Linked DNA regions of Lentisphaera araneosa HTCC2155. The protein of the gene in region 2 interacts with the protein of the main gene of each other region in a pairwise test. Links are inferred from orthologs where the notes say so. Each region holds a gene or a part of one and is shown on either strand. Other genes may lie near its edges. The genes, in order: LNTAR_RS14635 and sfsA.

The links.
Region 1: the proteins of sfsA (region 2) and LNTAR_RS14635 interact in binary tests that used the Escherichia coli proteins (3 or more experiments, as listed by UniProt). The link is inferred for Lentisphaera araneosa HTCC2155 from one-to-one orthologs.

The regions. Positions count from the first base shown.
Region 1 is NZ_ABCK01000014.1:89,096-92,421, reverse strand. Bases 141-3,139 are described here. They hold LNTAR_RS14635 (glutamate-5-semialdehyde dehydrogenase), read right to left. Parts: upstream 2,269-3,139; coding sequence 1,012-2,268; downstream 141-1,011. Other genes in these bases: proB (glutamate 5-kinase), read right to left, coding at 2,268-3,139; LNTAR_RS14640 (TlyA family RNA methyltransferase), read right to left, coding at 269-1,012. Also shown: diadenylate cyclase CdaA, read right to left, coding at 1-120; more of proB, read right to left, coding at 3,140-3,326. UniProt on the Escherichia coli protein: Catalyzes the NADPH-dependent reduction of L-glutamate 5-phosphate into L-glutamate 5-semialdehyde and phosphate. The product spontaneously undergoes cyclization to form 1-pyrroline-5-carboxylate.
Region 2 is NZ_ABCK01000022.1:74,665-77,990, reverse strand. Bases 135-3,133 are described here. They hold sfsA (DNA/RNA nuclease SfsA), read left to right. Parts: upstream 135-1,287; coding sequence 1,288-1,980; downstream 1,981-3,133. Other genes in these bases: LNTAR_RS18670 (DUF1588 domain-containing protein), read right to left, coding at 1,983-3,133; rsmG (16S rRNA (guanine(527)-N(7))-methyltransferase RsmG), read left to right, coding at 620-1,291; LNTAR_RS18685 (hypothetical protein), read left to right, coding at 135-623. In the rest of the region: more of LNTAR_RS18685, read left to right, coding at 99-134; more of LNTAR_RS18670, read right to left, coding at 3,134-3,326. UniProt on the Escherichia coli protein: Binds to DNA non-specifically. Could be a regulatory factor involved in maltose metabolism.

The DNA.
Region 1 (3,326 bases), on a different replicon or contig from region 2:
TGCTGCTCGCGTGCCTTTAATAAAAAGTAAAACGGTATAAATGACAATGGAAAGCAAGGCTATTTCAAAGCCCATTTTTAAGCTAACTATCCATAAGGTTCTATCAAAAAGAAAGTCCATCCACCACTCTGCAAGTCAATTATAATCACTTCTTTCCTTATTAGTGGGGAGCTAGTGAGATAAGCCCATCAATGCCTCGAATAGAAAAGAATTTTAAAAATTAATCAAACTTAGCTCATCTTAGATAGAAAAGCTATCTAGTTTATACTTAGGGGGCTTGAAAAACGGCTAAAAATTCAACATTTCCTTTGGGGCCAGCTAAGGGGGAGTCGATTTGGTCGATAAGCTCCCAACTAAGTTCATCTTTGCAGAAGTCGCAAACTTTGCTTAGTGCCTGTTGACGTAAAGCATTATCGCGTACAACTCCGTCTCCCACTAAGTCTTTGCTTAATTCAAATTGTGGTTTGACCAAAATGAAGGCGAGGGCCTGTGATTTCAAGCAGCTAGCTGCGGCGTGAAGGATTCTAGTGACTGATATAAAAGACACATCACAAGTCATGAGATCTACTTCTTCAGGAATCTCTTTTTCGCTAATGTTTTTGGCGTTGAAGTTCTCGCGGCATATGACGCGCTCATCACTGCGCAATTTATAGTGCAGTTGATTGGTTCCCGAGTCAATTGTGTAGACGCGTTTTGCACCAAAGCTCAACATCAAGTCAGTAAAGCCTCCGGTTGAAGCACCTACATCCATGCCGACTTTTTCAGTGAGGTCAGGGGCGAATTTCTTGAGTGATGTTTTAAGTTTGAAGGCTCCGCGACTCACATAGGGAGAAGGACGATCGACACTCATTTCAGAGTCTACAGGGTAGGTCTCTGTGGTCTTGCGGACAATGTGATCGGCACGCGAGCGGACAAGACCAAGGAGAATCAGTTTTTTTGCTTCTTCAGCTGATTCTACTAAGCCTTGTTCAATCAATAATTGATCGGCACGCTTTTTTTTGATCTTGGGCATTAGCCTTTGAGCTGTCCAGTACCATTAATGATGTATTTATAAGTCGTGAGTTCTTCTAAGCCCATGGGGCCACGAGCGTGAAGTTTATCAGTACTAATTCCGATTTCAGCGCCCATGCCAAATTCAGCACCATCAGTGAAACGAGTCGAGGAATTTGAGTATACGGCTGCAGAGTCAATTTCCATTTGGAAACGACGGCAAGATTCTTTGTTTGTACTTACAATGGACTCACTGTGACCTGAGCTATATTCATTGATGTAGTCAATCGCTTCGTCGAGTGACTCAACGACTGTGCCGGCAATGATGTAATCCAAGAACTCTTCACCACGATCACTCTGTTGGATAGCGGTAGCTTCTGGAGCTAGTTGACGAAATGCTTCATCTGCGCGAACTTCGCAATTGGCGTCATTGAGAGCAGCGTAAACTTTGGGGATAAATTCTTTTGCGATATCCGCATGAACAATGACGCCTTCAGCAGAGTTACAGACGCTTGGTCTCTGGCATTTTGAATTCACAACAATATCAACCGCAAGGTCGAGGTCAGCTTCTTTATCTACGTAGACGTGACAAACGCCTTTGTAGTTCTTGATGACTGGAATCGTGCTTTCGCGCATAACGGCTTCAATAAGGCCTTCACCACCGCGAGGGATGATGAGGTGAATGTATTTATTAAGCTTAAGCATAATGTTGACCGCTTCGCGATCCGTCCAAGGAATAACTTGCATGAAGTATTCTGGTAAACCGCTTTCAACACCTGCATCATAAAGAACTTTAACGATAGCCTTGCTTGAACTGAGAGCTTCGCGGCCACCGCGTAAGATTGAGGCATTGCCAGATTTTAAACAGAGGCCTGCTGCGTCTGCCGTTACATTGGGGCGCGCTTCGTAAATGATACCGATAACGCCGATGGGTACTTTGATCTTTTCGATCACTAAACCATTGGGGCGGTGAAAAGTCGATTCGATTCTTCCGACAGGGTCAGTCAGAGAGGCAACGCCAATGAGACCTTTGGCAATATCTTGCACGCGTTCTGGTGTGAGTTTAAGGCGATCGAGTAAAGATTCACTCATGCCTGCGTCACGGCCATTTTGTAAGTCGATTTCGTTAGCTTTTAAAATTTCTTCTGTGTGTTCTTCAAGAGCTGCGCCCATAGCTTCGAGGGCACGGTTTTTAACACGACAACTTAAGATGGAGAGTGCGAGAGAGGCTTTTTTAGCTCTCTTGCCCATGATTTCTAATTCTTCTGCATAATTCATTATTGAGTTTCCTCTTTTAAAATCACTAAATTATCTCGGTGAATTGCGGATGCATAATTAGCACTGCCACCAAGGATTTGGTCGATATCTGACGATTGACAACCTTTAATTTTGTTAAGTTCGCTGTTGTTATAATTACTTTGTCCGCGAGCGATGACGGTTCCTTGTGTATTGAGAATGTCGACGATATCGCCTTTGATAAAGTCACCGCAGATACTGATAAGTCCACCAGGTAATAAGCTTTTTCCTCTGTAGCATAAGGCCTCTTCAGCACCAGAGTCGACAACAATACTGCCTTGAGTTTCTGGGAAGAAACCGAGCCAACGTTTAGAAGCCGACATTTTGTCTTGGCTCGCCGGGAATAGGGTGCCGATATCTTTGCCTTCGGCTAAGTCTTCAAGAGAACTGAAGTCTTGGCCATCGATAATCCACAAGCTTTCACCCACTTGGTTGAGCATGGTGGCGGCATTGAGTTTTGTGTGCATACCACCAGTAGAAAGTTGATTGCCATCAGTTCCTCCAGCAAGTTCGCGAATCTCATCATTCATTTCTTCGACTATCGAGATGCGTTTGTCAGGCTTGCCATCTTTGTCTAAAGTGTGTAAGCCGTTGATAGAGGTCATTAAAACAGTGAGTTCCGATTTTGACATAATACCGACTAAGGCGGCTAATTCATCATTCTCACCAAAGCGAATTTCTTTGACGGTCAAAGAGTCGTTTTCGTTTATGATTGGCATGACGCCTTTTCGTAGCATGGCATTGAGGCAATTGCTGAGGTTCAAATGACGGTGCCTATTGCGCACGTCATCGGCCATGAGTAAAAGTTGAGCACAATGAAAATCGCGCTTAGCGCAAGCCTGTTCATAAAAACTCATGAGTCGGCTTTGTCCTGCTGCAGCACAAAGCTGTAATTCGGGGAGGTGTTTGGGTCGCTGGGTCATGCCCAATAAACTCATTCCAGAAGCAATGGCGCCTGAGCTGACTAAAATGACTTCTTTTCCCAGCTCGCGAAGTTTATGCAAAGCTTCTACGAGATCATCGATCCTCTGAGCAGAAGG
Region 2 (3,326 bases):
CTATAAAAGCGTCAATGTATCCTGAATCTCTTATTTTTCACTTGTCTTTTAGACTGATGTGGGCAAATTGTGGCTACTAAATTACCTAGGAAAACTCAATGACTCTGCAAATCACTGCACTACTAATGGCTCTCTGTTTAATTATGCCCGGCGCGGTACTTTTTTGTGCTAAAAACGAAAAGTCCAAAGCAATGCCCCGCGAACGTATTATTGGCAGCGTGCTCACTCTTGCTTCCTTTGCATGGGCTGGACTCCAAGGCTACACTCTTTTAAAAGAAGATTTTACTTCAATTTCCCGCATTTTACCCTTTCTCGTTCCTGCATTAGCGATTGGTTCTTGCTTATTCGTGGACTACCTCTTTACACGTGGTCTCGGCTTTGCACTCTGTTTACTGAGCACACAATACCTTAATCAACTTTTTGCTGCTGACCCTAGTGCTCGCCAACTCGCATCACTTGCTGGTTATGTGGCGATTATCCTTGGCATGTTTTTAGTGGGTCACCCTTGGATGTTCCGCAAAGCCTTGGAAAAATGTCGTGATCAAGAAAAGTGGCGCAAACTTTTACCTGCTGCTTTTGCGCTTACCGCAATTATTATCGTTTGCATCCCTCTTAGCGCATGATCAATTTACAGGAAAGCGATTCTCCTTTAGACGAGTTAAAAATCCAACTACCTGAGGGCTTCTCGCAAAAAGCTGAAGAAATCTATCAAGTCGTCACAAAAATTAATGAGACGCACAATTTAACGCGCATCACTTCTCCAGAAGATTTCAAGATCCGCCACCTCATTGATAGCATTTGTTCGGTGGCCTATTACCCTGAGCTCGCAACTGAAAGCCTCAAAATCCTCGACCTCGGTTGCGGTGGTGGTTTTCCTTGTATTCCCCTGTCCGCTTACAATCCCCAATTGGATATCACAGGTTTGGACTCGGAAGGAACTAAAGTTAAATGCGTTGCTCAAGCTGCTTCAGAGCTTGGTTTAAGCAATTTAAAAACGATCCATGCTCGAGGACGCGAACTCGCTATTAAAGAAGAGCATAAAGCACAATATGATATTGTGACCGCTCGAGCGGTTGCCACGGCTGACAAGCTCATTAAAGAATGCCGTCAGTTCCTCAAGCCAAAGGGACGTATCCTGCTCTATAAAACTCCTGAAGCAATCAAAAAAGAAGAAAAACTCACTTTACGCGAAGCCAAAAAATATAAGTTTGATATTGAGCTGAGCCCTATTTTTACTTTGCCAAATGACGCTGGCCAGCGTCAGTTCATTGTTTTTCATTCACAAAGATGAAGTTTGAGTCGCCCTTAATTGCGGGCAAGCTCGTTCGCAGATGGAATCGTTTCCTCTCTGAAATTGAACTCGAAGACGGCGAAGTCGTCCGTGCTCACTGCCCTAATTCAGGGCGCATGACTACCTGCAATATCCCTGGGGCTCCCGTGCTCATTCGCTTTGTCGATGATCCCAAAAGAAAACTCAAGTACACCTGGGAACACATTCATACGGGAACTCATTGGGTTTGCATTAACACCAATCGCGCCAACCAAGTCGTGAAAGAATCTTTAACACAAAAACTCATCCCCGAATTTGCGCACTACGCAAAAGTTCGCCCCGAATTTAAAGTCGGTAAATCGCGCATTGATTTCCTGCTCGAGAATGAGCATGAAAAATGTTTTATCGAAGTGAAGTCAGTGAGCTACATTGAAGGGCAGAAATGCTGCTTTCCCGATGCCGTCACCAGCCGAGGACTCAAACATTTACACGAGCTCATTGAACTCAAGCAAGAAGGCCATCGAGCCGCTATGCTATTCCTCACTATGTCCGACCAACCCAAATCCTTTAGTCCCGCCGATCACGTTGATCCAGAGTATTGTAAAGCTCTTCGAGACGCAAAAAATGCAGGTGTAGAAATTTTAGTCTACACCTGCAAAAGCTCTGAAGAAGAAATGATTTTGGGTGAGCCTATTAAGGTCACCCTTTAGATTTATAAGAAATACTGGCGAAGTACGGCTGTGTATAGGTCTCCCACGCGGTAACCTTCGGGCTCACACTCTGCTAGTATCGCATCGAGTTTTGACTCATCTTGCACGCCTGTTTCGCGTCCGTACATGTATTCAATCAACCTTTTACTAAACGCTCTAGCGGTCGCTTTTTCGTACTTAGCCAAGTACTGCTTAAGCTCGACAAAATCCTTGATTTTCTCACCATTGATCTTCACAGGATCTCTCGAGTAATGATTATTGTCTCCACCAATTGTATCAAAACGGTCCATAATTATAGCGAGTGAGTCAATTCGTTTGTGGCAGCTATTACAAGCAGGGTTTTCTGCGTGCACGGCTAAACGCTCTCTAAGGCTCTTTACATTGTGACCTGCTTCAAAAGCTTCAACGTCAACATCAGGAGGAGTTGGCAAGGGCGAGTCAAGAATGTTTTCCGAGATCCAAGCTGCTCGACGTAAAGGTAAGGGATCAACACCATTGCCAGTCGTGGTTAAGAAAGCTCCCATACCTAGTATGCCACCGCGGTTGGCGTCATTGACTTTTTTCACTGCAAAATCAGCTTCATAAACGATTGGTGGTTGATCTCTGCCTCTGAGCTTCGCCCAACCCACGCCATTATAAAAATCATCCAAATCAGAATTCACAATTTTATAATCCGCCGTAACTAATTCTTTAATCGGGCGATTTTCTTTTAAGAGTTTCTCAACAAATAACTCGGCTTCTACACGGTAGGCATCTTCAAAGTTTTTAGCGTAATAAGTACTGAAAGCTTCTTCATCAGGCAAGTTGGTTTTTATTTCGCCTAACTTCAACCATTGGTAAGTGAAAGGGGCAATGAAGCGACGGAAATTATGATGCTTCCTTACATAGTCGCTCAAAATTTGAGGCTTGCGCGACTTCTTTGCCTGTGAGTACAAGTTCTTAAATTCTTCATTAGGTGGACTCTTGAGTAAAGCATAAGAACTAAAACGAACGAATTCCTCTAGAGTTTTGGGTTTATTATCCACCACTAAAAACTGGGGTGATAAAAAGAACATCATCAAAGAGTTTCTGTAGGCATCTTCATAAACCAGTTTATCGACCTGAAAGTCTTTAAACATGTATTGATAGATAATATTATTTTTTAAACCCAATAATTTGTGTAAGGTTTTAAATTTATCGCCAACTTGCGAGGTCCCAATATGTTTTTTGCGCTGTTCCTCATCGAAGGATAAGGGATGGACTTGGACATTGTAAGGACCTTCAATTTTAACTTGCTTCATGCGCACCATTGGAAAGTCATACTTAATCGTGCGCATGTATTTAGCATCCATCTCTTCTTTTGCTTT